Regions from separate parts of the Streptomyces sp. NBC_01296 genome, predicted to be linked through region 2. Evidence: riboswitches for the same ligand, from Rfam matches in the RefSeq annotation. Region 2 holds a riboswitch; each other region holds the start of a gene.

Region 1 (9,694 bases), 2.6 Mb from region 2:
TCAACGGCACGACCAGCTTCGAGCGGACCAACTACTTCGAGACCATGCCGACCCACCAGCTGGAGCTCGCGCTCTGGCTCGAGGCGGACCGGATGGGCTCGCTGCTGGCAGCCCTGGACGACGAGTCCATGGAGAACCAGCGCGACGTCGTCAAGAACGAGCGCCGCCAGCGGTACGACAACGTCCCGTACGGCACGGCCTTCGAGAAGCTGACCGCCCTGGCGTACCCCGAGGGCCACCCGTACCACCACACCCCGATCGGCTCCATGGCCGACCTGGACGCAGCCTCCCTGGAGGACGCCCGCACCTTCTTCCGTACGTACTACGCGCCCAACAACGCGGTGCTGTCGGTCGTCGGCGACATCGACCCCGAGCAGACGCTCGCCTGGATCGAGAAGTACTTCGGGACCATCCCCGGGCACGACGGCAAGCAGCCGCCGCGCGACGGCGCGCTGCCCGAGATCATGGGCGAGCAGCTGCGCGAGGAGATCGTCGAGGAGGTCCCGGCCCGCGCGCTGATGGCCGCCTACCGGCTCCCGCACGACGGCACCCGCGAGTGCGACGCCGCCGACGTGGCGCTGACCGTCCTGGGCGGCGGCGAGTCCTCCCGGCTGCACAACCGCCTGGTACGCCGCGACCAGAGCGCCGTCGCGGCCGGCTTCGGCATGCTGCGGCTCGCCGGAGCGCCCTCGCTGGGCTGGCTGGACGTGAAGACCTCCAGCGGGGTCGAGGTGCCCGACATCGAGGCGGCCGTCGACGAGGAGCTCGCGCGGTTCGCCGCCGAGGGCCCGACGGCCGAGGAGATGGAGCGCGCCCAGGCGCAGCTGGAGCGCGAGTGGCTGGACCGGCTGAGCACGGTGGCCGGCCGCGCCGACGAACTCTGCCGCTTCGCCGTACTGTTCGGCGACCCGCAGCTGGCGCTCAGCGCCGTCCAGCGGGTCCTTGACATCACCGCCGAGGAGGTGCAGGCCGTGGCCGCGGCCCGACTGCGCCCCGACAACCGCGCGGTGCTGGTGTACGAGCCGCTCCCGGCAGAGGCCGACGAGAACGACGAGACCGAAGGGGCGGAGCAGTGAGCGACACCGCAGCCGTCACGATGACCTTCCACCCGCAGCCGCAGGCCGGCCAGGCCCGGCCCTGGGCCTTCCCGGCGCCCGAGCGGGGCTCGCTGTCCAACGGGCTGACCCTGCTGCGCTGCCACCGCCCCGGCCAGCAGGTCGTCGCGGTCGAGGTCAACCTCGCCGCCCCGCTGGACGCTGAGCCCGCGGGCCTGGACGGCGTCGCGACCATCATGGCCCGCGCGCTCTCCGAGGGCACCGACAAGCACTCCGCCGAGGAGTTCGCGGCCGAGCTGGAGCGCTGCGGCGCCACGCTCGACGCGCACGCCGACCACCCGGGCGTGCGGGTCTCCCTGGAGGTCCCGGCCTCCCGGCTGGCCAAGGCGCTGGGCCTGCTCGCCGAGGCGCTGCGCGCGCCCGCCTTCGCCGACAGCGAGGTCGACCGCCTGGTGCGCAACCGGCTCGACGAGATCCCGCACGAGCTGGCCAACCCGCAGCGCCGCGCCGCCAAGGAGCTCTCCCGGCAGCTCTTCCCGGCCACGCTGCGGATGTCCCGCCCGCGCCAGGGCACCGAGGAGACGGTCGCCCGGATCGACTCCGCGGCCGTGCGCGCCTTCTTCGAGGCGCACGTACGCCCCGCCACCGCCACCGCGGTGGTCGTCGGCGACCTGACCGGCATCGACCTGGACGCCGTACTGGCGGACACCCTGGGCACCTGGACGGGCAACACCGCCGCGGCCCTCCCGGTGCCGCCGGTGACCGCCGACGACACCGGCCGCGTGGTCATCGTGGACCGGCCCGGCGCGGTCCAGACGCAGCTGCTCATCGGCCGGATCGGGCCGGACCGGCACGAGCGGGTCTGGGCGGCGCAGGTGCTCGGCACGTACTGCCTGGGCGGCACCCTCACCTCGCGCCTGGACAAGGTGCTGCGCGAGGAGAAGGGCTACACGTACGGCGTGCGCGCCTTCGGCCAGGTGCTGCGCTCCACCGCCGACGGCAAGGGCGCCTCGATGCTCGCCATCAGCGGCTCCGTGGACACCCCCAACACGGGCCCGGCGCTCGACGACCTCTGGAAGGTGCTCCGCACCCTCGCGGAGGGCGGCCTGACCGATGCCGAACGGGACGTGGCGGTGCAGAACTTGGTGGGCGTGGCCCCGCTGAAGTTCGAGACGGCCGCGGCCGTCGCCGGCACGCTCGCCGACCAGGTCGAGCAGGAGCTTCCGGACGACTACCAGGCCCGGTTGTACGCGCAGCTGGCCCAAACGGGCACGGTGGAGGCGACTTCGGCCGTCCTGGCCGCCTTCCCGGTGGACCGCCTGGTCACCGTCCTGGTGGGCGACGCCTCGCAGATCGAGGCGCCGGTGCGGGCGCTGGGGATCGGTGAGGTCACCGTCGTCACCAACTGACGGACATCCCAAGGGGCTCCGGTGGCTTGTCCACCGGAGCCCTTTTTGTCTGTTTAGTGGAGAGGTTGCTTGTATGCGGTGTGGCGTACGCAACAAAAAGGCGTGTCTGTTTGGCGATTGACTGATGATCCGCCTAGCGTCGGCCGTGCTGTCCGTCAGTTGTACGCGCCGCATCCGCGGCACCGGGCAGCGATCGCCGAGTCCCCGTCAGGCGCGAGCCTGGGGAGCCGGGGACCCACATGTGTCCCTGGGGTGAATCGGACCGCCTCGTCAGAGGGGGCCCGTAGGAGACCTTCCTGCTCCGAACCCGTCAGCTAACCCGGTAGGCGAGAAGGAAGGAAAGGATCAGCCCCTTCATGGCGTTTGGCAGTCGTGCCGCCGGTAAGCACCGTGGTTCCAGTCGTCTGAGCCGCAAGACCGCCGGCTACGCCGGCATAGCCGCCCTCGCCACCACCGGTGTCGTCGGCTCCCTCGCAGGCCCGGCGTTCGCCGCGTCGGACAAGGCCCCCTCCATGGAGGACACCGGCCTGAACGCCGTCGTGACGGCCGAGGACCTGCCGGTCCAGATCGAGGCCCAGGCCGAGGCCCAGGAGCACGCGGCAGAGGCCGCGGCTGCCAAGGCGAAGGCGGAGGCCGACGCGAAGGCGCGCGCCGCCGAGGCCAAGCAGAAGGCCGAGGAGAAGGCGAAGGCCGAGCGCGAGGCCGCCGAGCGCGCCGCCCGCGAGGAGGAGCGCAAGCGCCTCAACACCTTCGTCGCCCCCGTCGACGGCTCCTACATCAGCACCCAGTGGCACGCGGGCGGCGGCATGTGGTCCTCCGGCAGCCACACCGGCATCGACTTCCACGCGGCCTCCGGCACCTCGGTGCACGCGGTGGGCGCCGGAACCGTGGTCGAGGCCGGCTGGGGCGGGGCGTACGGCAACAACGTCGTCATCAAGCACAACGACGGCACCTACACCCAGTACGGCCACATGACCTCGCTGGACGTCTCCGTCGGCGAGCAGGTCACCCCGGGCCAGCAGATCGGCCTGTCGGGCTCCACCGGCAACTCCAGCGGCCCGCACCTGCACTTCGAGGCCCGTACCGGCGCCCAGTACGGCTCGGACATCGACCCGGTCGCGTACCTGCGCAACCACGGCGTCGACGTCTGACCCGCAGCACTTCACCGAAGGCCCCGGCTCCCCGAGCCGGGGCCTTCGCGTTGTGGCCGCAAGCGGCCGCATTGTGGCTGTAAATATTCGCGATTTCCGTCCGCGCTCGGAAAACATCGCGTGTTGCAATAGAGTCCCAGTACGATCCGAGCACGGTCGCGGCAATGGCGTCGGCAGTCGGAAATAGGCGGAGGTCCGGACTTGCGTATTCCTGCGCACGCGGTATGCACGGCAATCCGCGACGACATCGTCTCCGGAGTCTTCGAGCCGGGCGGCCGGCTGACCGAGGAGCTGCTGGCCCGCCGGTACGGGGTCTCCCGCGTCCCCGTCCGCGAGGCGCTGCGGACCCTGGAGTCCGAGGGCTTCGTCACCACCCGGCGGCATGCGGGCGCCTGCGTCGCCGAGCCCACCGAGCAGGAGGCGGCCGACCTCCTGGAACTGCGGATGCTGATCGAGCCGCTGGCGGCGGCCCGGGCCGCCCGCCGGCGTACCGAGGCCCACCTGAAGGTGCTGCGCGGGCTGGTCAGACTGGGCCAGGAGCGGGCCAGGCGGGGCCAGGGCGAGGATCTGCGGTCCCTGGGGGGCTGGTTCCACGAGACCCTCGCCCAGGCCTCCGGCAGCCCCGGGCTGATCGCGCTGCTGACGCAGATGCGGCACAAGGTCGCGTGGATGTACGCCGTGGAGGCGCCGGCCCGGCCTGTGGAGTCCTGGGCGGAGCACGGGGCGATCGTGGACGCGGTGGCGCGCGGGGACGCCGAGCGGGCGCGGGCGCTGACGGCGATCCACGCGGACCGGGCGGCCGGGGCGCACCGGCTGCGCGTGAGGACTTCGCAACATGCCGTAAACATGTCGGGCGGTCCGCATTAACAAATAGCGCGTATTACTGTGGAGGCGGCGGCCGAATTCACGGCGCATTGGCGGTGCATTCGCGGTCTCCCGGCACGGACGATGGAATTCCCGAAAACGAGGAAGCCGCGGCTCCGGAATTCCGGCGGCCGCGGCTTCGTCGCATGTCCGGGGGTGAACCCGAAGGGTCAGACGGTCTCGGGGAGCTCCTCGAGACCCTCGGCGACCAGCTTGGCGAGGCGGTCCAGCGCCGCCTCGGCGCCCTCGGCGTCGGACGCGAGGATGATCTCCTCGCCGCCCTGGGCGCCGAGGCCCAGCACCGCGAGCATGGACGCGGCGTTGACGGGGTTCCCGTCGGCCTTCGAGATGGTCACCGGGACGCCGGAAGCGGTCGTCGCGCGGACGAAGATCGAGGCGGGACGAGCGTGCAGGCCCTCGGCCCAGCCGACGTTGACGCGGCGCTCTGCCATGGTGATGCCCTTCAGGTTCTTACGGTTGTCTAGACCAGTCTCTCACGACGCCTCGAATGCTCCGACCGGCCTCAGGTTCGGATCCTCTGCCGTTCGACGTACCCCAGCTTGCACTTGTTTGTCCCTACTTGCCTCGCGCGCCGCGCAGGAGCTGTCCGGCCGGTCCGGGCCTTAAGATCGCCGCATGACCACCGCGTCGGACCCCTCGTACCCGGCCCACTGGGAAGCGGACGTCGTCCTGCGTGACGGCGGCACCGCCCGGATCAGGCCGATCACCACGGAGGACGCGGGCCGGCTGGTCAGCTTCTACGAGCAGGTCTCCGACGAGTCGAAGTACTACCGCTTCTTCGCGCCCTACCCCCGGCTGTCCGACCGCGACGTGCACCGCTTCACGCACCACGACTACGTGGACCGGGTCGGCCTCGCGGCGACCGTCGGCGAGGAGTTCATCGGCACCGTCCGCTACGACCGGATCGGCCCCGACGGCCGGCCCGCCTCCGCCCCCGCCGACGAGGCCGAGGTGGCCTTCCTCGTCCAGGACGCCCACCAGGGCCGCGGAGTCGCCTCCGCCCTCCTCGAGCACATCGGCGCGGTCGCCCGCGAGCGGGGCATCCGCCGGTTCGCGGCCGAGGTGCTGCCCGCCAACAGCAAGATGATCAAGGTCTTCACCGACGTCGGCTACCAGCAGAAGCGCAGCTTCGAGGGCGGCTCCGTCCACCTCACCCTCGACCTCGAACCCACCGCCGAGTCCCTGGCCGTGCAGCGCGCCCGCGAACAGCGTGCCGAGGCCCGCTCCGTGCAGCGGCTGCTGGCCCCCGGCTCGGTGGCGGTGATCGGAGTCAGCCGCTCCGGCGGGGGAGTCGGCGCGGCGGTGCTGCGGAACCTGCGCGACGGCGGCTTCCAGGGCCACCTGTACGCCGTGAACGAGGCCGTCACCACCGACCTGCTGGACGGCGTACGGGCCTACCGCGGGCTCGGCGACATCGACTCCCCGGTCGACCTCGCGGTGATCGCCGTCCCCGCCGAGCGCGTCCCCGAGGCCGTGGCCGCGTGCGGCGAGCACGGGGTGCAGGGGCTGGTGGTGCTCTCCGCCGGCTACGGGGAGAGCGGCGCGGCCGGGCTCGACCGGCAGCGCGAACTGGTGCGCCAGGTGCGCTCGTACGGGATGCGGTTGATCGGGCCGAACGCGTACGGCGTGATCAACACCGCGCCGGAGGTCGGACTCAACGCCTCCCTGACCCCGGCGCCCGCGCCGGTCCGGGGCCGCATCGGGCTGTTCACCCAGTCCGGGGCGATCGGCATCTCGCTGCTCTCCGCGCTGCTGCGGCGCGGCGAGGGCCTGTCGTCCTTCGTCTCGGCGGGCAACAGGGCGGACGTCTCCGGCAACGACATCCTGCAGTACTGGTACGAGGACGAGGCCACCGACGTCGCGCTGATGTACCTCGAAACCCTGGGCAACCCGCGGAAATTCACCCGGCTCGCGCGGCGGACGGCAGCCGTGAAGCCGGTGGTCGTCGCGAAGGGCGGCCGCCACACCCCGGCCGGGCACGTGGTCCCCGGGACCAGGCTCCCGGACACCACGGTCTCGGCGCTGCTGCGGCAGGCCGGGGTGATCCGCGTCGACACCGTGACGGAGCTGGTGGACGTCGGGCTGCTGCTGGCCTCGCAGCCGCTGCCGGCCGGGCCGCGCGTGGCGATCCTCGGCAACTCGGAGTCGCTGGGTGTCCTCACGTACGACGCCTGCCTCACGCAGGGGCTGCGGCCGGGGGCCCCGCTGGACCTGACCACGGCGGCGACGCCGGAGGACTTCCGAGAAGCGCTGGGGGCGGCGCTGGGCTCCGCCGAGAACGATGCCGTGATCGTCACCGTGATTCCGTGGGTGAACGAGCAGGAGCCGCAGGACGACCTGGCCGAAGCCCTGCGGGATGCGGTGGCGGGGCATCCCGGCAAGCCGGTGGCGGTGGTGCACGTGGAGCTGGCGGAGCTCGTCGACGCCCTGTCCCCGGCGGGGGGCCTTCCGGGGGCCGGGGTCCGGCCCGAGCCGGTGCGGCCGGAGTCGTCGGGCGCGGCGCCGCTTCCGGGGGCTCTGCCCCCGCGCCCCCGCGCCTCGAACGCCGACGGGGCCGGAGGCGCGAGCGGGGACGCCGGCGGCGCCGGCGTGCGGATCCCGGCGTACCCGGCAGCCGAGCGGGCCGTACGGGCCGTCGCCGAGGCCGTCCGGTACGGGCAGTGGCGGCGGGCCAACGCCGAGGCCGGGCAGGTTCCCGAGTACGAGGACATCGACGAGGCCGGAGCCGCCGCCCAGCTCGCCGGCCTCCTGGCGGACGCCGGCGACGCCGTCCTCACCCTCACCGAGGCCGACGCGGCCGCACTGCTCGCCCGGTACGGGATCCGGGTGCTCCCCACCCTGCCCGCGCCCACCGCGGACGACGCGGTCCGGGCCGCCCGGGCCATGGGCTACCCCGTCGCCCTCAAGACCACCGCCCCGCACCTGCGCCACCGCGCGGACCTCGGCGGCGTACGCCTCGACCTCGCGACCGAGGCCGATCTGCGCCGCTCGTACGAGGAGCTCACCGACCTCCTCGGGACGCCCGGCGAGCTGCTCCCCGTCGTCCAGGCCATGGTGCCGCGCGGGGTCGACACCGTCGTGCGGTCCGTCATCGACCCCGCCGCCGGAGCCGTCCTCTCCTTCGGGCTCGCCGGCGTCGCCTCCGAGCTGCTCGGCGACACCGCCCACCGGCTCGTCCCGGCCACCGAGCGGGACGCCGCCGGGCTGATCCGGTCCATCCGGACCGCTCCCCTCCTCTTCGGCTGGCGCGGCAGCGACCCCGTGGACACCCCGGCCCTCGAGGAGCTCCTGCTGCGGCTGTCCCGGCTCGTGGACGACCACCCCGAAGTGGTGGGAGTCACCCTCGAGCCCGTGGTCGTCGCCACGGAGGGCCTCTCCGTGCTCAGCGCGACGGTCCGGGTGGCCCGTCCGCCGGCGCGCACCGATCTCGGCCCCCGGACACTCCCCAGCTACTGAGCGGGTCCGGCCCGGTCCGGAAGACGGACACTGCGCGCCCGGGGTGCCCCGTACGGGCCTTAGGATGGACCCCATGGCGAAATCCGGTACGACGACCCAGGGGCTGCGCACGGCGATCGAGCGCAGCGGCTACTACCCGGCCCTCGTGGCCGAGGCCGTGGAGGCCGCGGTGGGCGGCGAGCCGATCTCGTCGTACCTGGTCCACCAGGAGACGACCTTCGACTCCAACGAGGTGCGCCGGCACGTCACCGTCCTGGTCCTGACCGGCAACCGCTTCATCGTGAGCCACACCGACGAGCAGGCCGCCGACGCCGGGTCCCCGTCCCCGTACGCGACCACCTCCACCGAGTCGGTCAAGATCGGCGCGATCTCCTCCGTGGTGCTCAGCCGCGTCGTCGCCAACCCCGAGTCGTACACCCCCGGCACCCTGCCCCGCGAGGTCGTCCTGACCATCGGCTGGGGCGCGGTCTCGCGGATCGACCTGGAGCCCGCCGCCTGCGGCGACCCGAACTGCGACTCCGACCACGGCTACACCGGCAACTCCACCGCCGACGACCTCAGCCTGCGCGTCAGCGAGGCCGGCGACGGCCCGGAGGCGGTCCGCCAGACCCTCGTCTTCGCGCAGGCACTCAGCGAAGCAACGGCAGCCACCTCCACCTCCGCCCGCTGATGGCCTATTCCGCACCGTCGAACTGGGACGAGCCGGAGCTGCTGGACCTCGCCGGCGCCCCCGTTCCGGAGTACGGCACCGGCTCGCTCGCCGACCTGCTGCCGACCCTCGTGGCAGGCCAGGGCGTCCCCGGGTTCACCGCCGCCATCGCCGAGCTGACCCCGGCCGACCGGAACTGCGTGTTCCTGGTCGACGGCATGGGCTGGGAGCAGATCAAGGCCCACCCGGACGAGGCCCCGTACCTGAACTCCCTCCTCGGCAGCTCGCGCGGCGGCTCCGGCCGGCCGATAACGGCAGGCTTCCCGGCGACCACCGCCACCTCGCTGGCCTCCGTCGGCACCGGCCTGCCGCCCGCGCGGCACGGCCTGCCCGGCTACGCCGTGCGCAATCCGGCCACCGGCGAGCTGATGAACCAGCTCCGCTGGTACCCCTGGACCCAGCCGAAGCCCTGGCAGCCGTACCCGACCGTCTTCCAGCAGGCCGACAAGGCGGGGGTGGCGACGGCGCAGGTTTCCTCGCCCGCGTTCCAGACCACCCCGCTCACCAAGATCGCGCTGAGCGGCGGCACCTTCCTCGGCCGGATGACCGGCGAGGAGCGGATGGACCTCGCGGCCGAGCGCCTCGCAGCCGGCGACCGCTCGCTGGTGTACACGTACTACAGCGAGCTCGACGGGGCCGGCCACCGGCACGGCGTGAACTCCGACGCCTGGCGCGGCCAGCTGATGTACGTCGACCGGCTGGTGCAGCGGCTCGCCGAGCAACTCCCGCCGCGTACGGCGCTGTACGTGACCGCCGACCACGGCATGGTGGACGTCCCCTTCGACGAGGACTCCCGGATCGACTTCGACGAGGACTGGGAGCTGGGCGCGGGCGTGGCCCTGCTCGGCGGCGAGGGCCGGGCCCGGCACGTGTACGCCGTACCGGGCGCCGAGGCCGACGTCCTGACGGTGTGGCGCGAGGTGCTGGGCGACCGGTTCTGGATCGCGAGCCGTGAAGAGGCCCTGGAACGGGGCTGGTTCGGCGCGCCGGGGGAGTGCGACGAGCGCGTGCTCGGCCGGATCGGCGACG
Region 2 (9,694 bases):
CGCGGTTGGACTCCAGGTTCGGGGCGAAGCCGCCCTCGTCGCCCAGGCCGGTGGACAGGCCCTTGGTGTGCAGGACCTTCTTGAGGGTGTGGTACACCTCGGCACCCCAGCGCAGCGCCTCGGAGAAGGACTCCGCGCCGATCGGGGCGATCATGAACTCCTGGATGTCCACGTTGGAGTCGGCGTGCGACCCACCGTTGAGGATGTTCATCATCGGAACGGGCAGCAGGTGCGCGTTCGGGCCGCCGAGGTAGCGGAAGAGCGGGAGGTCCGAGGCCTCGGACGCGGCGTGCGCGACGGCGAGGGACACGCCGAGGATGGCGTTGGCGCCGAGCGAGCCCTTGTTGTCGGTGGCGTCCAGGTCGAACATGGCCTGGTCGATCAGGCGCTGCTCGGTGGCGTCGTAGCCGACGAGCTCCGGGCCGATCTGCTCGATGACCGCGAGGACGGCCTTCTCGACACCCTTGCCCATGTAACGGTTGGGGTCACCGTCACGGAGCTCAATGGCCTCGAAGGCACCGGTGGAGGCGCCGGACGGAACTGCAGCACGGCCGGTGCTGCCATCGTCGAGGCCCACCTCGACCTCGACCGTGGGGTTGCCTCGGGAGTCCAGGATTTCCCGGGCTACGACGACGTCGATGGACGGCACGAGCATCTCCTTCTGGGATGTGACGCTGGGTGTGCGGTGGCATGTCAGGCCGTGGGATGGCCCCGCCGACTAGAGCCTAACCGGCTCCGGGCACTCGGCCAGCCGACCGCCCGCCTCCTGGGACGAAAAAGGGCCCGAATACCCGCCTTCCGGTACATAGGACTCTCGACTGCCGGCGTCCCGGCCGGGTCCGTGGCGGGACGGGGGAGGGGAACAGGAGGGGCTCGGGCCGGACAAACGCCGCCGCCCGGCGCGTGGGGGGAAGACGCGCCGGGCGGTGGGGATGCTGCGTGTTGTGCTCGCTGCCGCAGTTGTTGCGGCAGGGTTCAGCTGAGCTTCAGCTTCTGACCCGGGAAGATCAGGTCGGCGTCCGAGACGATGTCCTTGTTGAGCTCGAAGAGCTTCTCCCAGCCGCCCTTGACGCCGTTGGCCTCGGCGATGGTGCCCAGGGTGTCGCCGGGCTTGACCTCGTACGAGCCGTTGCCGGTCTTCGGGGCCAGGGCCTCGGAGCGCTCGGAGCGGGTCGTCGGAGCCTCGGAGCGCTTCGTCTCCTTCTTCGGCTCGGTCTTCTTCGGCTGGGTCTTCTTGGTCTCGGTCTTCTGCTCCGTCTTCTTCGGGGTGTCGGTCGTACCACCGCCGGTGTAGGAGGAGTTGGAGAGGCCGACGCCGCAGGACGGCCACGCGCCCTTGCCCTGGCCCTTGAGGACCTTCTCGGCGATGGCTATCTGCTGCGACTTGGAGGCCTGGTTGGCCTGCGCGGCGTAGGCCTTGCCGCCGTACGCGGCCCAGGTGGAGGACGAGAACTGCAGGCCGCCGTAGTAGCCGTTGCCCGTGTTGATGGACCAGTTGCCGCCGGACTCGCACTGCGCGACGCGGTCCCACTCACCGGAGGTGGCGGCGGAGGCCGAGCCGGCCGCCATCAGCGGGGCGGCGACGGCGACACCGGCGACGCCGGCGAGCGTGACGATGCGGGTGGTCCGCTGAATGGCCGTGGCGCGGCGGTGCTTGCCCTTGCCGGAAAGCAGCATGGAGTTCTCCTCACCGACGCCTACGAGGTGAGCTGTCGGGTTCGGGCTGATGAGTGCCCGGCCGTGCGACGTGGCGCACGACTTAACCCCTAGCCGTTTCCGCGGCCGTCTCTCAACGGCCGGTCCCGGCGCCTACCTTGGTTCCCCCGCTCCTGCCTTCGGCGCTTGACGCGACGACTGTTCCCCCCGTCCGCCGGCAGGATTCGGCGATGCGGTCGAAGGAGCCCGCGGTGGCGGGCGACTCAGAAGGTAGACACGTCTCTCCCCGATGTTCAACGAGGAACACCGGGGAGATGCGGCCCCTACTTGCGCTCCCTTTAGGGCCGTTTGCGCAGGTGAGGACGGGGTTTGCGGAAGGCTCCAGGCGGGACACGCCAGTTGACCGGAAGAGACACATGTCTCACTTGCAGATAACGGACATTCAGCTCTTTACGGATGCCCGAAGTGCCGTTATTTCTGCCTTAGATCCAGATTCTGACCGGGCTTGATCAGATCGGCGTCATTGCCGATGACCTGCTCGTTGGCCTGGTAGAGCGCGTTCCAGCCGCCCTTGAGCCCCTTGGCGGACGCGATGGTGGCCAGGCTGTCGCCCGCCTGGACGGTGTACGAGGGGGCCGACGCCCCCTCAGATGCCGCAGGCAGTTCCGGCGCGGGCGTACCACGGTGCTTGCCGGTGCCGGAGGTGTCCGGGATGGCACTCGGGTCGGTGGAGGCGCCCGGGGTGCCCGGGGCCGCGGGGGTGCCGGGGTTGGCCGGGACGACCGGAGCGGTCGGGTCCGCCGGGTTCCCGGGCGTGGTCGGGCTCCCCGGGGTCGTCGGCGCGGTGGGCGTCGTCGGGGCCGTGGGGGTACCCGGGTTCGCGGTCGGGTCGCCCGGGAGCACCGGGACGGTCGGCGACGTGGACGGCAGGTCCGGGTCGGGCATGACGGGCAGTCCGCTGTTCGGCGCGAGCGGCGCCGGCGGGATCGTGAAGTCCGGGGCCGGGGTCGGGGCGCCGAAGTCCAGCGCCTTCACTCCGGAGCCGCCCTTCGGGACCGAGTGGTCGGGGCGCGAGGGGCTCGGGGCGACGGGGCCGAGCGTGCCGGGCAGGCCCGGATCCACGGTCGCGGCGGGGGCCTGCTGGGTCAGCCCGGCCGACTCCGAGCACTGCCCCCACGCCTGGGGGCCCTGGCTGCCCAGCACCCGCTCGGCGACGGCGATCTGCTGCGAACGGCTGGCGAGGTCGGGGCGCTCGGCGAAGTCGAGGCCGCCCGAGGAGTTCCACTGCTCCTGCGTGAACGAAAGTCCGCCGTAGGACCCGCTGCCGGAGTTGGCGCTCCAGGAGCCGCCGCTCTCGCACTCGGCGACCTTGTCCCACGTGGAGGTGTCCGCCGCGCTCGCGCCGGTGGCAGCGAGAAGTGGCAGGGCCAACGCGGAACCGGTGACTCCGGCGGTGACGACTATCGCGGGTACCTGGCGGGGGCGTCTGTGGCGGCCGTTCCCGGAACGCATGAGCTGCACCTTTCGCATAACGGCTGGGTAACGGCAGAACCTAGCCTTCTTGGCATGCAAGTCACAACTCTTGGCGTGCGCTGACTTCCGGTCAGGGGACGTTCAGGTGTTTCGGGGTGTGAACCGGACGGGAAGAGTGCGCAGGCCACGCATGATCAGACCCCCGCGCCAGCGAAGCTCGTTGGGCGGAAGAGCGAGTTCCAGATCCGGCAGACGCGTCAGCAAAGTCGCAAGCGCCGTCTGCCCCTCAAGTCGTGCGAGCGGAGCACCCAGGCAGTAGTGGATGCCGTGCCCGTATCCGAGGTGCTGGTTGTCGGTGCGGGAGAGGTCGAGGGTGTCCGGATCGGCGAACCGCTCGGGATCCCGGTCGGCCGCGGCGAGGACGACGAGCACCGGATCGCCGGCCGCGATGTCCTGGCCCCCGAGGGTCAGCGGCTCGGTGGCGAAGCGCCAGGTGGCCAGCTCCACGGGGCCGTCGTAGCGGAGCAGCTCCTCGATGCCGGTCTCCAGCAGGCCGCTCTCGCCGGCGGCGAGCGAGTCCTGGAGGCGGGTGCGCTGATCGGGGTTCATGAACAGGGCATGTACCCCGTTTCCGATCAAATTGACCGTGGTTTCGAAACCCGCGAACAGGAGGATGAAGGCCATCGCCGTGGCCTCGGCCTCCGTCAGGTGGTCCCCGTGGTCGCTCGCGCGGATCAGGTCGGAGATGAGGTCATTGCCCAGATCATCCCTTTTGCGGTGGATGAGTTCACCGAGATAGGTCCGCATCTGCTTCACGGAGCGGGCGACCCCGCCGCGCGGGCCGCCGCCGTGCCGGATCATCATCCCGGCCCAGTCGCGGAAGTCGTCCTGGTCCTCGCGCGGTACGCCGAGCATCTCGCAGATGGCGTAGATGGGGAGCGGGAAGGCGAACTCGTGGATGAGGTCCGCCTCCCCCTTGCTCACGAACTGGTCGATGAGGTGGTCGGTCAGCTCCTGCACCCGCGGGGTGAACTCGGCCACCCTGCGCGGGGTGAACGCCTTCGACACCAGCCGCCGCAGCCGGGTGTGGTCCGGCGGGTCGATGTTGAGCAGATGCGTCATCAGCTCCGCCTTGCGCTCCCCCGGGATCCCGGTCTTGCCCTTGGCGTGCGCCGGCTCCGCGTGGTGCGCCGGGTTCTTGCTGAGCCGCTGGTCGGCGAGGGCCTGGCGGGCGTCGGCGTACCGGGTGACCAGCCAGGCCTCGACCCCGCTGGGGAGCTTGGTGCGGTGCACCGGGGAGTGCTCCCGCAGCCAGGCGTACGCCGGGTACGGATCGGTCGCGAACTCCCAGTCGAACAGGGTCGGGCCCTGGGGAGGAGTGCTGTCTGCGGGGGCTGCGGAGGTCGGCTCGTGCACCCGCTGACCGTATCCCGCGGGCAGGCCGCCATCCCATATGGGTCGTTCGCCGCGGCTGTCCGTAGATCCGCCATCGCTTGACCTCGCGTTCCCCGGTCCTCCTACTTTCGGTTCTGTGGATGCGAGGATCTTGAAGAGCAGTTTCGCGGTGGTGGAGAGAAGGGCCGAGCACGCGGTCAAGTACTTCTACTCCCACCTCTTCTGGCACAACCCCGGGATCCGTGAGCTCTTCCCGGCCTCCTCCGAAGACATGGAACGCCAGCGCGACCGGCTCTTCGCCGCACTGACCCACGTGGTCGCCCACATGGACGACGAGGGCCTCCTCCCCTATCTCCACGACCTCGGCCGCGACCACCGCAAGTTCCTCGCCAGGCCCGAGCACTACGCGGCCGTCGGCTCCAGCCTGCTCGCCGCGCTCGCCCGGACCTCCGGCGAGGCCTGGACCCCGGGCGTGGAGAAGGCCTGGTCCGAGGCGTACCAGGTGGTCGCCGACGCCATGATGGAAGGAGCCGCTTCGAGCGAGGACCCGCCGTGGTGGGACGCCGAGATCGTGCGCCACCTCCAGTACGGGCAGGACATGGCGGTGCTGACCCTGCGCCCGCACGCCCCCTTCCCCTATCTCCCCGGCCAGTACGTGAGCGTGAGCAGCGAGCGGGTCCCGAGGATCTGGCGCACGTACTCCCTGGGGAACGCCCCGCGCCCGGACGACACCCTCGACCTGCACGTCAGCCGCATCGAGCAGGGCCGGCTCAGTACCGCCCTGGTCCGCGAGGCCCGGCCCGGCGAGATGCTGCGGCTCGGCGCGGCCGGCGGGCAGCTGACCTTCCGCCGCGCCGACCGGCCGGTCAGCCTCATCGCGGCGGGCACCGGCTGGGCCCCGATCCGGGCCATGCTCGAGGAGCTCGCCGGGCAGCCCCCCGATCAGGACGTACGGCTCTTCGTCGTCGCCCGGGACGCCGCCCACCTCTACGACCGGCCGCTGATCGACGAGTACGCCGCCGCCTTCGGCTGGCTCGGCGTCACCTACATCACGCCCGCCCCCGGGCAGCACCGCAACCAGGCCACCGGGCGGCTCGCGACCGCGCTCGGCCACCGGGCGCTCTGGCCCGACCAGGACGTCTACCTCAGCGGCCCGCCGCCGTTCATCGACGAGACCGCGTACGTGCTCCGGGAGCTCGGCGCCCTCCCCGGGCGGATCTTCCACGACTCCGTACCCGCCGCCGGCACGGGCCACGGCCCGAACGGCCGTCCCCTGGGCTTCGGGGAGTGGTTCCTGGGCCGCCCCGCACCGCACTGGCACAACCCGTCGGGGCGCGCGCCCCGCTAGGCATGCGCTACTCGCCGACGCCCTCGGCGGCGCGGATCGCGTCCCGGTAGACGCGGGCCGCGGCGCGCAGCGCGGTCTCGGGGTCGACGCCCGCCGCCTCGGCGCGCGCCGCCAGTTCCAGCAGTTCGTACCCGATGCCCTCGCCGCGGGGCAGCTCCACGGGCACGCCGCCCGTGCGGACCCGGCCGGCGAGCTTGGCCGCGAGCGCGAGACCGGGCTGGGCCAGCGGGATCCCGTCGGTGACCGACTCCCGCTGCTTCTCGACCGCCTTGGTGCGCTGCCAGTGCGCGCTGACGTCCTCCGGGGTCTGCGCGTCCGCGTCCCCGAAGACGTGCGGGTGCCGGTGGATCAGCTTCTCGACGAGGCTGCCGGCCACGTCGTCGATGGAGAACGGCTCTGCGCCGTCGCCGGGACGGCCTTCCTCGGCGATGCGCGCGTGGAAGACGACCTGGAGGAGTACGTCGCCGAGCTCCTCGCGCAGCGCCTCGCGGTCCCCGTCCTCGATGGCCTCGACCAGCTCGTACGCCTCCTCCGTGGCGTACTTGACCAGTCCCTCGTGGGTCTGGCGCGAGGTCCAGGGGCATTCCCGGCGGACCCGGTCCATCACCTGGACGAGGTCGAGCAGGCGGGCGCCGGGCAGATCGTAGGAGCCGGGCAGCAGCTCGAGGTCGGGCATGTCGACGCGGCCGGAGCCGGCGAGCCGGGCCAGTCCGTCGGTGAGCCGCTGGTCGCCCTCGCCGCCCGGGATCACCACGATCGTGCGGCCGCCGGCGCAGGCCTCGACCAGCGCGTGCGCGTCCGGGGTCTCGTGCGCGACGTCGACGCCCGCCTCGCGCAGGTACGGCAGCTGCGGGTGGCCCGGGTCGGCGCACAGCACCCGGTCCGCGGCGTGCAGGCTCTGCCAGGCGGGCCAGGACAGCAGGCCGGGGGCGACCCGGTGGCTGGCGGTCAGCAGGACGATCCGGCCGGCGGCGGTGTCGCCGGCAGCGGCAGGACCGGCGGCGGGCACGGCGGGGGCGGGTTCGGCGGCGTGGTCGTTCACCCTCCGAACCTACCTCCTCCCCCAGCCTCCGGCCGGGGGTGCCCCCAGGCGGCTCAGGCTCCGGCGGGGGCCTGCTCGGGCCGGGTCCGCTGGACGATCCAGGGGGTGTCCTGGTCGCCGAGCACGATCTGCTGCGCGTCCCAGACGCCGTAGCGCGGGTTCACCTCGATGTGCAGCGCCTTCGCGGCGGAAGCGAGCTTCTCGACGGCCTTGTCCTGGCTGCCGTAGTGGTCGAAGAGCTTGTCGCGCAGCAGCTTGAAGCGGGCGTCGGCATCGAGCTGGCCGGGCGCCAGCTGGGCCTGCTCGAGGGCGGCCGCGGCCAGCTTCTCGCTGCCGCCGGCCTTCTCCAGCTGGGCCGTGCGGAAGTCCTGGACCTCCTTCTCGCCGACGCTCACGCCCGCCTCCTTCGCGGCGCGTTCCAGGACGACGGTCTGGATCATCTTGTTGAGCTTGACGCGCTCCAGGCCGGGCGAGGCCTGGATGAGCTGCGCGGCGGTCGGCCCGGACTCGTTCTGCGCCGCGCGGACGTCGCCCACCTGGGCCTGGAGCGCGGAGGTGGTGATCCGTTCGCCGCCGACGACGGCCGCGGTGCCGGGGCGGGCCTGACCCGAGCAGGCGGACAGCAGGGGGGCCGCCGCGAGCAGGGCGGCGGAGACGGAGAGCGCTGTGCGACGGTGCAAAGGAGCCTCCAGGGCCGGGAGATTGTGCGTCGGTGCACAAGGGCCGTGCGGTGATCGATGGTATGCAGTCAAGCGGTTCCGAGCCACCGCTTCGACCAACGATTCCCGGGGTGTTGGGGTACGCGTCTGTTGATGTCACCGCCACCCCCCGGCCACCCTTTGGTCCACCGGCGCTGCCAAAGTCGGCCCACCATGTCGACACCGCACCGCTCGCCGCGCCGCCGGAGCCTGCACGGCTCGGCCCTCGCCGCCCTGATCACGGTGGTGGCCGTGTGCGCCGGGGACGCGGCCGCCCGCGTGTTCCCGTACGGGCACCGCCACCGCAGCATCAACGACCTCGGGAACCAGTTCGTCCCCTTCCACGCCCACCTGTGGGACCTCCTGCACGGGCGGGCGCAGGGCGGGCTGCTGCTCAACTGGCAGTCCGGCTACGGCACGAGCTTCCTGCCCGATTTCGGCACCTACCTCTCGAGCCCGTTCGCGGTGCTCGTCGGCCTGTTCCCGCGCGAGGACATCGACCTCGCCGTGTACGTGGTCACCGTGCTGAAGATGGCCGCCGCCGCGGCGGCGATGGCCTGGCTGCTGCGTACGCTGCGCCGCGGGCCCTGGTGGGCGGCGGGGCTGCTGGCGGCCTCGTACGCGCTGTGCGGCTGGTCGGTGATCGAGGCCTCGTACAACCCGATGTGGCTGGACGGGCTGATCGCGTTCCCGCTCCTGTGTCTGACGGGTGAATGGGCGCTGCGGGGGCGCCGGCCGGCGGTCGCCGTCCTCGTGGTGGCGGTGTGCTGGACGGCGAACTTCTACACGGCCTACATGGCGACGCTGGGCGCGGCGCTGGTGCTCCTGTTGCGGGTGGTGCTGACGCGCCAGGGGGTACGGGAGCGGCTGCGGGTGCTCGTCCGCGGGGCGGGGACGACCCTGCTGGGCATCGCGGTCTCCGCCCCGGTGCTGGTCCCCCTCTTCCTGAGCTCGAAGCAGGCGTACCCGGGGTGGACGCGGCAGTTCGCGCCGGTGTCCTGGCCGGACGTGTTCGCGCGGGTCCTGCCCGCCACGTACTCCTTCTCCTCGCCGGCGCTCTTCGTGGGTACGGGCACGCTGCTGCTGGTGGCGGCCCTGCCGTTCCACCGGGCGGTGCCGCCGGCCACCCGCCTGGGGTGGGCGGGGCTGACGGCGGCCGTCCTGCTCTCCTTCCAGTGGACGCCGACGCACCTGGCCTGGCACGTGTTCGCGACCCCGAACGGAAGCCCGTACCGGCAGACGTTCGTGCTGGCCGGGGTGGCCGTGATCGCCGCGTGGACCGGGCTCGCGACGGCCGGGCTGCCCGGGCCGCGGGCGCTGGCGGGCGGGGCGGCGGTGCTGGCCGCGGCGGCCGTGGCGGCGAGCGGCAGCACGCTGGCGACGACGTGGGGGTTCGCCCTGTTCTGCGGCGGGCTCGCGCTCGCGGCGGCGGCCTGGTGGTGCCTGCGCCACCGCAGGCTGGTCCTCCCGGCGGCCGGGGTGCTGGCGCTGGTGCTGGTCGGCCAGGCCGCCGCGACGACGGCGTTCGGGCACAAGGGCAAGTTGGGCGGCCTGGACGACTACCCCTCGTGGGGGGCGGCCCACACGGCGCGCGCCGAGGCCCTGGCCGGCGCCGAGGGCTGGCCGGCGTACCGCACGGACCCGAGCCGGCCGGCGCTGTCGGGCAACGATCCGCTGCTGCTGGGCGGGGAGGGCGGCGCGTACTACAGCAGCCACACCCCCGACGTGTTCACGCGGACGATGGTGGCCCTCGGGGCGGGCTGGACCTCGCGCGGGCGCAACGTGCAGAGCATCGACAACCCGGTGACGGACGCCGTCTTCGCCGTCGGCGCCCGCCTGCGGCCGGACGGCACGATCGGCCGCGCCCAGGTGCCCCCTCTGATCACGATCCGTCCGCCGGGGCCCACGCCGTCGTACGCCGACGGCGACGGGCCGCCCTTCGCCGACCAGGAACTCCTGCTGGGCGCCCGGGTGTACGAGGACCCCGTCTCCCCCGGGGTGTGCCGCGCGGGCACGGAGGCCTACCTGTGGGCCCCGGAGTACAACGCGACGGCCCGCCTCGCGGACGGCCCCGCCTTCCGG
Region 3 (9,694 bases), 3.4 Mb from region 2:
CCGCAGGCCGTCCTCGCGTGCGTGGATGATCTCCAGCAGCTCCGCGGCCAGGGATTTGACGGTCGTCAGACCCGCCGTCCCCCATCTGCGCGGCTCCAGGTCCACCCCGCACACGGTGCCCAGGACGATCCCCTGCCGGTCGGTCAGCGGCGCCCCCAGGTACGAGCGGACCCCGCTCTCGTCCACCACCGCGTTGCCGGCGAAGCGCGCGAAGTCCCGTACGTCCTCCAGCGCCAGCGCCCGGCGCCGCACCACCACGTGCGGGCAGTACCCGTGGTCCCGGGGCAGCACCCGCGCCGGGTAGCCGCTCGCGGGGGCGTCCGGAGCGTGGTGCAGCCCGGCGAAGAACTGCCGTTCCTCGCCGATGAAGTTGACCCCCGCGTACGGGGCCTGCAGTACGTCGGCGATCTGCCGGGCGAAGGCGTCGAGTTCCGTGTCCGCCCGTTCCCCCAGGCCCAGTTCGCGCAGCCGGACGGTGCGTGCGGGCGCCTCCCGGTCCACCGGCGTGAGCAGCAGGTGTCCGGTCGACTCGTAGTACGTCATCGCGGGTTCCCCCCATCCCAAGACTTCGCTGAAGTCGCTGAAGTCGGTGCGTTCACTGCATTCATTGAGTCCGTCTAGTCCGCCCAGTCCGCCGAAATCGGCGGCCTCGCCGACCTCTCCGTCGCCGCCGTGAAGAGCAGGTGGTGGACCAGCGCGGCCAGCGCCCCCGTCCCGGAGCTCGTCAGCCGCGCGTCGCACCGTACGACCGGCACTTCGGGCCCGAGCCCCACCGCCTCGCGGACCTCGCCGGCGGTGTAGCGGTGGCCCTCGTCGAACTCGTTGACGGCGACGATGAAGCCGATGCCGCGCCGCTCGAAGAAGTCCACGGCCGGGAAGCAGTCGTCGAGCCGGCGGGTGTCCGCGAGCACCACCGCGCCGAGCGCGCCCGCGCACAGCTCCTCCCACAGGAACCAGAAGCGCTGCTGCCCCGGCGTGCCGAAGAGGTACAGGACGTGCCGCTCGTCCAGGGTGAGCCGGCCGAAGTCGAGCGCGACGGTCGTCGACGTCTTCGCCTCGACCCCTTCGAGCGGATCGGGGCCCTCGCTCAGCCCGCTGAGCAGCTCCTCCGTGCACAGCGGCTCGATCTCGCTCACCGCGCCCACGAAGGTCGTCTTGCCCGCCCCGAACCCGCCCGCGACCAGGATCTTCAGCGTCGCGGGCAGGACGGCGGCGGGGCGGGCGTCACAGTCGTCGGCGTAGGCCATCGAGCACCGCCCGGAGCAGGTTCTGGTCGTCGGCGGCGAGGTACCCGCCGCCCGGGAACCGCGGCGCCTGCGCCGTGACGGCCCCGTATTCCATCAGGTCGGACAGCAGCACCTTCACCACCACCGCCGGCAGCCGCAGCTGTCCGGCCACCTCGGCGACGGTGACGGCCGCGGAGCCCGCGCACAGGCGCAGCGCCAGGGTGTGCTCCGTGCCGAGGGGGCCGCGCGGGCGCACCCCCGTCGCGGTCACCAGGGACAGCAGGTCGAGTGCGACCGCGGACCGGGTGCGCCCGCCACTGGCCGTGTACGGACGCATCACCCGGCCCGCCGAGCCGTCGAGCCAGGGCGTGTCGCGCGGGACCCCCGCTTCGCATGCGGCGCGGTCGGCACGCATCACGCCGGATCGCCCGCGGGCCGCCGCGGCGGGGCCGCCAGGTACGGTCGGACGCTCTTGACCAGCATCGCCATCTCGTAGCCGAGCACGCCGGCGTCGGCCTCCCGGTCGGCCAGGACCGCCAGGCAGGTGCCCGCCCCGGCGGCGGACACGAACACGAGCGTGGTGTCGAGCTCGACCACGACCTGCCGGACCTCCGCGCCGTCCCCGAACCGGGATCCGGCGCTCCGCCCGAGCGAGTACAGCCCGGACGCCAGTGCCGCCAGGTGGTCGGCGCTGTCGTTGTCGAGGCCGTGCACGCACGTGAGGAGTCCGTCCGCGGTGAGGAGTACCGCGCTGCGCGTGTACGGGACCCGCTGGACCAGGCCGCTGAGCAGCCAGTCGAGATCGGAGAGCCGACCGGTCTTCGTCGCCGCTTCGCCGCCCATGGTGGTGCGCTCCTTGCTGAGGTGAGAGGTCGGGGTCATGGCTGGTCCTCCGACTGGGCGAGGCCGAAGCCCCGTTGGAAGGCGGCCATCAGGCCCGGGTCGTGCACGGGCCGTTCGGGCGCGTCGGCCCGCCGCGGGGCGGGGGCGTCGCGCAGTTGCGGGGCGAGGTGGTGCTGGGCCCGGCGGCGGGGCAGGAGCGGCCGGTCCGGGTCCGTCCGGGCAGCCGGTACGGACACCGTCCTTGCGGATGTCCCCACGGCCGTGCCCACACCTGCGGCCAGGTCCTGCGTCACGTCCGGACCCAGGTCCAGGCCCAGGTCGAGGGTCGTCTCGACCGCCGGTGTCTGCCCCGGCTCCCGGCGCTCCGTCTCCTGCCGCACCGCCCCGGGCCGCACACGCGTGTCCGGGCCCGGCGCGGGCGGAGCCGCCCACGTCGGTGCGGCCTGCGGCGGCCGCGCGGCAGCCGGCTCGGGCTCCCGCCGGGGCTGCGGCTGCGGCGCCTGTCGCGGGACCGACTCATGTCGCGGCTGCCGCTCCGGCTCCGGCCGCACCTGTCGCTCCGGCATCGGCCGCGGCACGGCCACCCGTACGGGCTCCAGCGGGGGCATGGCGCCCCCCTCCCCGGTCCCCCACGAGGTGGCCCGGGAGCCCCCGAGCGCGTCGGCGGCGCTGGGCGCCTCCGCCCCCAGCAGTTCCTGCGGCAGCACGAGCACGGCGAGCACGCCGCCGTAGATGTTGGACTTGAGCTCGACGGCGATCCCGTGCCGGCGGGCCAGCGCCGAGACCACGAACAGGCCGATCCGCCCGTCCGCCAGCAGCTGCCGGACGCTGATCTGGTCGGGGTCGACGAGCAGCGCGTTCATCCGGCGCTGCTCCGCGGCCGGCATGCCCAGCCCGCGGTCCTCCACCTCGACGGCGATGCCCGAGGTCACCCGTGCGGCGCGCACCACCACGTCGGTGTCGGGGGCGGAGAACACGGTGGCGTTCTCGACGAGTTCGGCCAGCAGGTGCACCACGTCGGCGACGGCGTGGCCGCGTACGGTGCCGCCCTCCGGGGGCACCACCTTGACCCGCGTGTACTGCTCGACCTCCGCGACGGAGGAGCGCAGCACCTCGCTCAGGTCGACGGGCCGGGTCCACTGGCGCCGGGAGGCGGCGCCGCCGAGCACGGCCAGGTTCTCGGCGTGGCGGCGGATCCGGGTGGCGAGGTGGTCTACGTGGAAGAGCTCCCTGAGGAGGTCGGGGTCCTCGACGGTGTCCTCGAGCTCGTCGAGCAGCGAGATCTCCCGGTGCACGAGGGACTGAAGCCGGCGCGCGAGGTTGACGAAGACCTCGACCTTGCGGTCACTGTCGGACGGCGCGGCCGGGCCGGCCAGCCGTACGAGGGTGGTGTGCGCCTGTTCGCGGGCGCCGCGCAGCTCCTGGGAGAGCAGCCAGAACTCGTCCACCCGCGCCGGGTCGCTGCCGGCCGGCGGTCCCGTGGGGCCGCCGCGGACCGGGCGGGCCGGCGGCTCGCCCCGTTCCAACCGCTCGGCGGCGGTCCGCAGCTCTTGGCGGCCGCGCACGCTGGAGCGGCGCAGGGCCTCGCAGCGGTCCCGGACGGCCTTGGCGGAGCGCTGGGCCCCGAGCAGGGCGGCGGCCAGCGCGCCGACGACGAGCAGGGCGCAGCCGGCCAGGACCGGCCACAGCCGGGCGTCCCGCTCCCCCGCGCCCCCGCCGAGCTGCAGCGTGAAGATGACCGCGGCGGCTCCGCTGAGCGCCGCGGCGAGCGTCGGCAGCAGGGCGGCGCGGACCAACTGGGGGAGTATCTGCCGCCCGGGACCGGTGACGGCGTGTCTCGACGGGGCGTGGCGGGCGGCGCGGAGTCCGGACATCGGCGTCCTCTACGTGGGGCCCGGGCTTCCAGGGGTTCCGGGGCCCGGTGTTGATCACCGGATACCCACGCTAGACCGCACGATCCCGCCCCTGACAGCCAGTTGGGGAACTTGACCTGGCTGCTTCCCGCTCCTGGCGGAGCGCTCGTACGACAGCCCGAATCCGCCGGGGGCGCACGTCCGCCGCCGCCGTACGCGACGCACGACCCCCGAACGGGCGGCTGCTCCGGCCCGATCGACGAGACACCCCCTAGGAGCCGACGGCCTCCGGTTCCTCGTGCGCCACGGCCGGCGGCTGCGCGGTCGCGACCGGGCGGGTCGGCGTGGCGGGCACCGGGGCCGACGCCACGAACGGGCGCCACCACGGCTCGCTCGGGGCGTCCGCGTCGCCCGGCTCGAACGGCTGGCCCGGGATCGGCAGCGCGATCGCCGCCCCGGTGGCCCCGGCCGCGGTCACGGTGCCCTCACCGGGCTCGTCCCACGGGTGCGGGGCCAGGTTGAAGGTGCCCCAGTGGATCGGCAGCATCGTGCCGTGCGGGATCCCGCCCTGGAGGTCGAGGTGGGCGCGCATGCCCTCCTCGGGGGTCATGTGGATGTCCGGCCAGTACTCCGAGTAGGCCCCGATCTGGATCATCGTGGCGTCGAAGGGGCCGTGCTCGGCGCCGATCTCCCCGAACCCGGGGAAGTAGCCGGTGTCGCCGCTGTGGAAGATCCGGTGCTCGTCGCCCGCGACGACCCAGGAGGCCCACAGGGTGTTCTGCTGGTTGCGCAGGCCGCGCCCGCAGAAGTGCCGGGCGGGAGTGGCCGTCAGCGAGAGGCCCGCGATCTTGGTGCCCTCGTTCCAGTCGAGCTCGCGCAGCCGGTCCGCAGACACCCCCCAGCGCTCCAGGTGGGCGCCGACGCCGAGCGGGACGGCGAAGACCGTGTCCGTACCGGCCAGCTCCTTGATGGTCGGCAGGTCGAGGTGGTCGTAGTGGTCGTGCGAGATCACCACGACGTCGACCGGACCCAGCGAGGCCAGCGGTACGGGTACGGGGTGCAGCCGCTTGGGCCCGGCGAACGGGAAGGGGGAACACCGCTCACCCCACACCGGGTCGAACAGCACCCGCCGCCCGTCGATCTCCGCGAGTACGCCCGAGTGCCCCATCCAGGTCAGGCGCAGCCCGCTGACCGGCGGCTTCGCCAGCTCGGCGAGGGTCGTCGGGTAGACCGGGATGGGAGCTCCGGGGTTCCGCCGGAGCCGCTGCTCCTTGTGGAAGTAGATCTTGGCGAACTCCATCATGGAGCCGGAAGGCCTGGTCTGGGCCCCGACCGGGTTCTGGAAGACGCCGTCGGCGAAGTTCGGCGAGCGGTGGATCCGCTCCAGGCGTGCGCCGGACGGATCCGCGCCGAAGGCTTCGGGCCGCAGGGCGCGCAGCCGTGGACGCAGGGGACGGGAGCCGGTCAAAGCGCCTCCTGGGAGGGTGGGACGGATGGGCGTGAGGGGCCGTACTGGTTTCCGGTCTATCACCATGCCAACGCGCACCGGCCCCGAAGGATTCCGCCGCGCGTCCCCATCCTCCTGCCCCCGTCCCGGTCCCCTGCTCGGCCACCCCGCGGCTGCCGCGCCGGGCTACAGCGGCAGCAGGTCCGGACGCTTCGCCTCCACGTGGTCCCCGGAGGACTCCCCGCGCAGCCGCCGCCCGATCCACGGCACCAGGTACTCCCGCGCCCACTGGATGTTGTCCCGGGTCACGTCCACCGAGCCGCGCGGCTGTTGCGGCGGCCACGGCTGGTCGGGGTCGGCCGGCACCTCGAACCCGAGCACCTGGGCGGCGCGCAGCGCGACCCGGGTGTGTCCCTCGGGCGAGAGGTGCAGCCGGTCGTCGTCCCAAGCACGCCGATCCTGTACGGACTTCAGCGACCAGAGGTCGAGCACCGGGCAGTCGTAGCGGTCGGCGATGGCGCGCACATGGGCGCTGTACGTGGCCACCTTGCCCCGGAGGTGCTTGAGGACCGGCACGCCCCGGGTGTCGAATCCGGTGGTGATCATGACGTGGCCGACGGCTCCGGTGAGGTCGGCGACGGCCGCCTCGAACCGCTCCGCCACGTCGTCCGGGTCACTGCCGGGCCGGATGATGTCGTTGCCGCCGGCGCAGAAGCTCACCAGGTCGGGTGCGAGCTCCTTGGCCCGGGGGACCTGTTCGGCCACGATCTGGTCGAGGAGGCGCCCCCGCACGGCCAGGTTCGCGTACCGGAATTCGTGTTCGTCGCGCTGATCGGCCAGGAGTACGGCCAGCCGGTCCGCCCAGCCGAGAAAGGTCTCCCCGGGCCCCGGGTCCCCCACACCCTCGGTGAAGCTGTCCCCGATCGCCGCGTACGAGCCGATGGTTTTGAGTGTCGTCTTCGTCGCTGCCACGAGAACACATCTTTCACCCCGGTGCGTGACCTACGCCATCGTAGGAAGGGGTTGACGGGCCGTGATCTATACCACCTGGTCAGTCCGGAATAACAGGGCGTGAGGCCGGGACCCCCCTCGGGTCCCGGCCTCACGTGTCCGGTTGCCTCGCTCCGACGGCGGGAGCCGTCAGATGCTCACGCCCTTGGAGCGGAGGTAGGCCAGCGGGTCGATGTCCGAGCCGTAGGACGGCCCGGTGCGGATCTCGAAGTGCAGGTGCGGGCCGGTCGAGTTGCCGGTGGAGCCGGAGAGGCCGATGGTCTGGCCGCCGGTGACGCTCTGGCCGGCGGAGACGGAGAGCTGGGACAGGTGGCCGTACTGGGAGTACTTGCCGTCCGCGTGCCGGATGACGACCTCGTTGCCGTACGCGCCCGCCCAGCCGGCGGAGACCACGGTGCCCGCGCCCACGGCCCGGACGGTGGTGCCGGAGCTCGCGATGAAGTCGACACCGGTGTGGTAGCCGCTGGACCACATGGCGCCGGGGGTCTTGTACTGGGTGGAGATCCCGCCGCCGACGGGGGCGACGAAGCCGGCGGCGCTGACCGTACCGGCGGCGGACTTGGCGGCGGTGCTCTTCTTGGCGGGCGCGGCGGCGGCCGCGGCCGCGGGGGCGGCGGGGGCCGGCGCGGCGTCCGCGGACCCCTTGTCGTCGGAGGAGGAGGCCGAGGCCGAGGCCGAGGACTTCTTCGCCGGGGCCGGAGCGGACTGCGCGGCCGGCGCCGCCTCGCCCGGCGCACCGAGGGTCAGCTTCAGCCCGGGGTGGATCAGCGACGGGTTGGTGCCGACTGCCTCGCGGTTGTCGGCGTACAGCTGCTGCCAGCCGCCCGAGAGGTGGCGGTCCTGGGCGATCTTGGAGAGGTAGTCGCCCGGCACGACCGTGTAGACGGCCGGCGCGGCCTGCGCGGCAGCGGCGGGCGCGGCCTGCAGCGCCACCGGAACCTGCAGGGCCTGCACGGGAGCCGCGGCGGGGGCGGCGGCCGGGGCGCCGGCCGCGTGGGCGCCGGCGGCACCCAGCAGCGGCAGCGCGAGGGCCGCACCACCGGTGCCTGCGACGGCGAAGCCGCGCGCCATGGAACGGGACTTGGGACGGCGGTGCTTACCCTTTGCAGGCATGGCGAATTCCTCTCCGTCGCCTGCGAGGTGAGCTGTCGGGTTCGGACTGGAGATGTCCGGCCGCACATGAACGGAACATGTACGGCTTCACCCCGAGCTGCACCGATACAAAGATCGGGCACAGCGGCTTACCTGGTTCCCCCGCTCCTGCCGCGCGCGTGAATAGTCGGGTGCGGTTCCCGGACGGCGGCAGGATTCGGCGGTCCATCCGGATCGATCGCGAAGGTAATCGAGTTCCGCCGCACGGAACAAGCCACGAATTTCCTGACGGATTCACAGGCCGCGGATTTCGACGGAATTCCGGTCACCCTCCGTCCATTCCCCGCCGCCAACAACCGCCCCGGCCGGGCCTTTCGGCTTCGACGATCAGGCACTCACGGTCACCGTATGATCTGGCTCACGGGGCTGCGCCCGATCTCGCCTCCAGTGATGGCAAGTTGGTCCCAACCAGCGCAATTCGGACATCCCACGACGACGCCGAGGAGTTCCCGTGACCCAGCAGATACCCCAGCCCCCGCGGACGGAGCCCCTGCCGGAGCCGGAGCTGGCCGGAGTGCGCAACTTCCGTGATGTGGGCGGCCTGCCGACCGCCGACGGACGGAGGGTCAAGCCAGGAAAACTATTCCGTAGCGGACATCTGGCACATGCCACCGAAACCGATGCAGAATTCCTCACATCGCTCGGCCTGCACACCGTCTTCGACTTCCGCAACCACGCCGACCACGCTCTGGAGGGGCCCGACATCGAGCTCCCCGGCGTACGGAACGTCAACATCCCGCTGTCGGATCCGGCCGCCGGCAAAGAATTCTGGAAGATGGTCCGCGACGGCGGCGTCGAACAGCTCCGTGGACTCCTCGGCGACGGAAAGGCCGCCGCCCGGATGACCAACTCGTACCGCGCGATGATCGAGAACCGCACCGCCGAGCACAGCCGGGTCGTCCACGCCCTCGCCGAGGACAGCGTGCCGGCGCTCATGCACTGCGCGGCCGGCAAGGACCGGGCCGGCCTGTCGATCGCCGTCACCCTGCTCGCGCTGGGCGTCGAGCGCGGCGCGATCGTGGCGGACTACCTGGAGTCCAACGCCCCGCACCGTCGCTACCGCGTGCGCCGCGGCAGCGACGCGCCCGAGGCCCGCTCCCCCGAGGTGATGGAGCTGCTCGCCCCGCTCTTCGACGCCCGCGCCGAGTACCTGAGGGCGGCCTTCGACACCATCGACGAGCACTGGGGCGGGGTGGACCGGTACCTCGCCGAGGGCCTCGGACTCACGCCCGAGACCCTCGACCGGCTGCGGGATCAGCTGCTCGAGCGATAACCCGAGCGACAGCCCGGCCGACGACGCCGCCGCCGCCGCCGGGAGACGATCGAAGAGAGCAGGCCGTCAGCCGCCGGCGACGGCCTGCTTCACCAGCGTCCTGCCGAAGTCCCACATCAGAGCGCCCCCGCCGTGTGCCTCGTCCATGACCGCGCGGAAGGCGCCGACGAACCGGTCGACGTCCCGCTCGTCCACGATCAGCGGCGGGATGAGCTTGATGACCTCCAGATGGTCGCCGGAGACCTGCGCCAGGATCCGGTGCTTCTGCAGCAGCGGCACCACGACCATCTGGGCGAAGAGCCCCTTGCGGGCCGCCTGGAGCATGGTCCACCGGCTGCGCAGCCCGAGCGAGGACGGCCGCCCGAACTCGATGCCGATCATCAGGCCGCGCCCCCGTACCTCGTGGAGCAGCTCGTACTCGTCCACGAGCGCCGCGAGCCGCCCGCGCAGCAGGTCGCCCATCGCGCGGGCGTTCGCGACCACCGACTCGTCCTCCATGACGGAGAGCACCGCCAGCCCGGCCGCCATCGCCTGCGCGTTGGATCCGAAGCTGGCGGAGTGCACCAGCACCCGGTCCATGGACGAATAGACCTTTTTGAAGATCCAGTCCTTGCCCAGGGTCGCGCCGACCGGCACATAGCCGCCCGACAGCGCCTTGGCCACGCACACCAGGTCCGGCTCCACGCCCGGCTCGTGCTGGTACGCGTAGAAATCACCGGTCCGGCCGAGGCCCGTCTGCACCTCGTCCGCGATCAGCAGCGCCTTGTGCCGGTGCAGCAGCTCCTGCGCCGCGAGCAGGAACCCGGGCGGGGCCGCGAGCACGCCCTTGCCCTGGACCGGTTCGACGACGAAGGCGGCGACGTCGCCCCGCTTCAGCTCCCGCTCCAGG

The links. Region 2 has a riboswitch for cyclic di-AMP ahead of OG299_RS23775 (transglycosylase family protein). Riboswitches for the same ligand answer to the same signal wherever they lie in the genome.
Region 1: linked by a shared signal. The riboswitch ahead of OG299_RS11525 (M23 family metallopeptidase) and the one ahead of OG299_RS23775 (transglycosylase family protein) in region 2 are both predicted to bind cyclic di-AMP.
Region 3: linked by a shared signal. The riboswitch ahead of OG299_RS08440 (LysM peptidoglycan-binding domain-containing M23 family metallopeptidase) and the one ahead of OG299_RS23775 (transglycosylase family protein) in region 2 are both predicted to bind cyclic di-AMP.

The regions. Positions count from the first base shown of each region.
Region 1 is NZ_CP130720.1:2,579,923-2,589,616, reverse strand. It holds gene OG299_RS11535 (M16 family metallopeptidase) at 1-1,076, shown strand, start outside; gene OG299_RS11530 (M16 family metallopeptidase) at 1,097-2,464, shown strand; cyclic di-AMP (ydaO/yuaA leader) riboswitch at 2,649-2,807, shown strand; gene OG299_RS11525 (M23 family metallopeptidase) at 2,821-3,615, shown strand; gene OG299_RS11520 (GntR family transcriptional regulator) at 3,817-4,482, shown strand; gene OG299_RS11515 (HPr family phosphocarrier protein) at 4,650-4,931, opposite strand; gene OG299_RS11510 (bifunctional acetate--CoA ligase family protein/GNAT family N-acetyltransferase) at 5,116-7,956, shown strand; gene OG299_RS11505 (DUF5998 family protein) at 8,021-8,626, shown strand; gene OG299_RS11500 (alkaline phosphatase family protein) at 8,626-9,694, shown strand, end outside.
Region 2 is NZ_CP130720.1:5,211,793-5,221,486, reverse strand. It holds gene eno (phosphopyruvate hydratase) at 1-655, opposite strand, end outside; gene OG299_RS23775 (transglycosylase family protein) at 976-1,677, opposite strand; cyclic di-AMP (ydaO/yuaA leader) riboswitch at 1,680-1,851, opposite strand; gene OG299_RS23770 (LysM peptidoglycan-binding domain-containing protein) at 2,128-3,168, opposite strand; gene OG299_RS23765 (cytochrome P450 family protein) at 3,271-4,545, opposite strand; gene OG299_RS23760 (globin domain-containing protein) at 4,676-5,872, shown strand; gene OG299_RS23755 (nucleoside triphosphate pyrophosphohydrolase) at 5,880-6,881, opposite strand; gene OG299_RS23750 (SurA N-terminal domain-containing protein) at 6,968-7,594, opposite strand; gene OG299_RS23745 (YfhO family protein) at 7,787-9,694, shown strand, end outside.
Region 3 is NZ_CP130720.1:1,793,732-1,803,425, forward strand. It holds gene OG299_RS08405 (GAF domain-containing protein) at 1-543, opposite strand, end outside; gene OG299_RS08410 (GTP-binding protein) at 618-1,247, opposite strand; gene OG299_RS08415 (DUF742 domain-containing protein) at 1,225-1,641, opposite strand; gene OG299_RS08420 (roadblock/LC7 domain-containing protein) at 1,641-2,069, opposite strand; gene OG299_RS08425 (sensor histidine kinase) at 2,105-3,943, opposite strand; gene OG299_RS08430 (MBL fold metallo-hydrolase) at 4,194-5,390, opposite strand; gene OG299_RS08435 (SGNH/GDSL hydrolase family protein) at 5,556-6,341, opposite strand; gene OG299_RS08440 (LysM peptidoglycan-binding domain-containing M23 family metallopeptidase) at 6,510-7,493, opposite strand; cyclic di-AMP (ydaO/yuaA leader) riboswitch at 7,496-7,672, opposite strand; gene OG299_RS08445 (tyrosine-protein phosphatase) at 7,984-8,805, shown strand; gene OG299_RS08450 (aspartate aminotransferase family protein) at 8,872-9,694, opposite strand, start outside.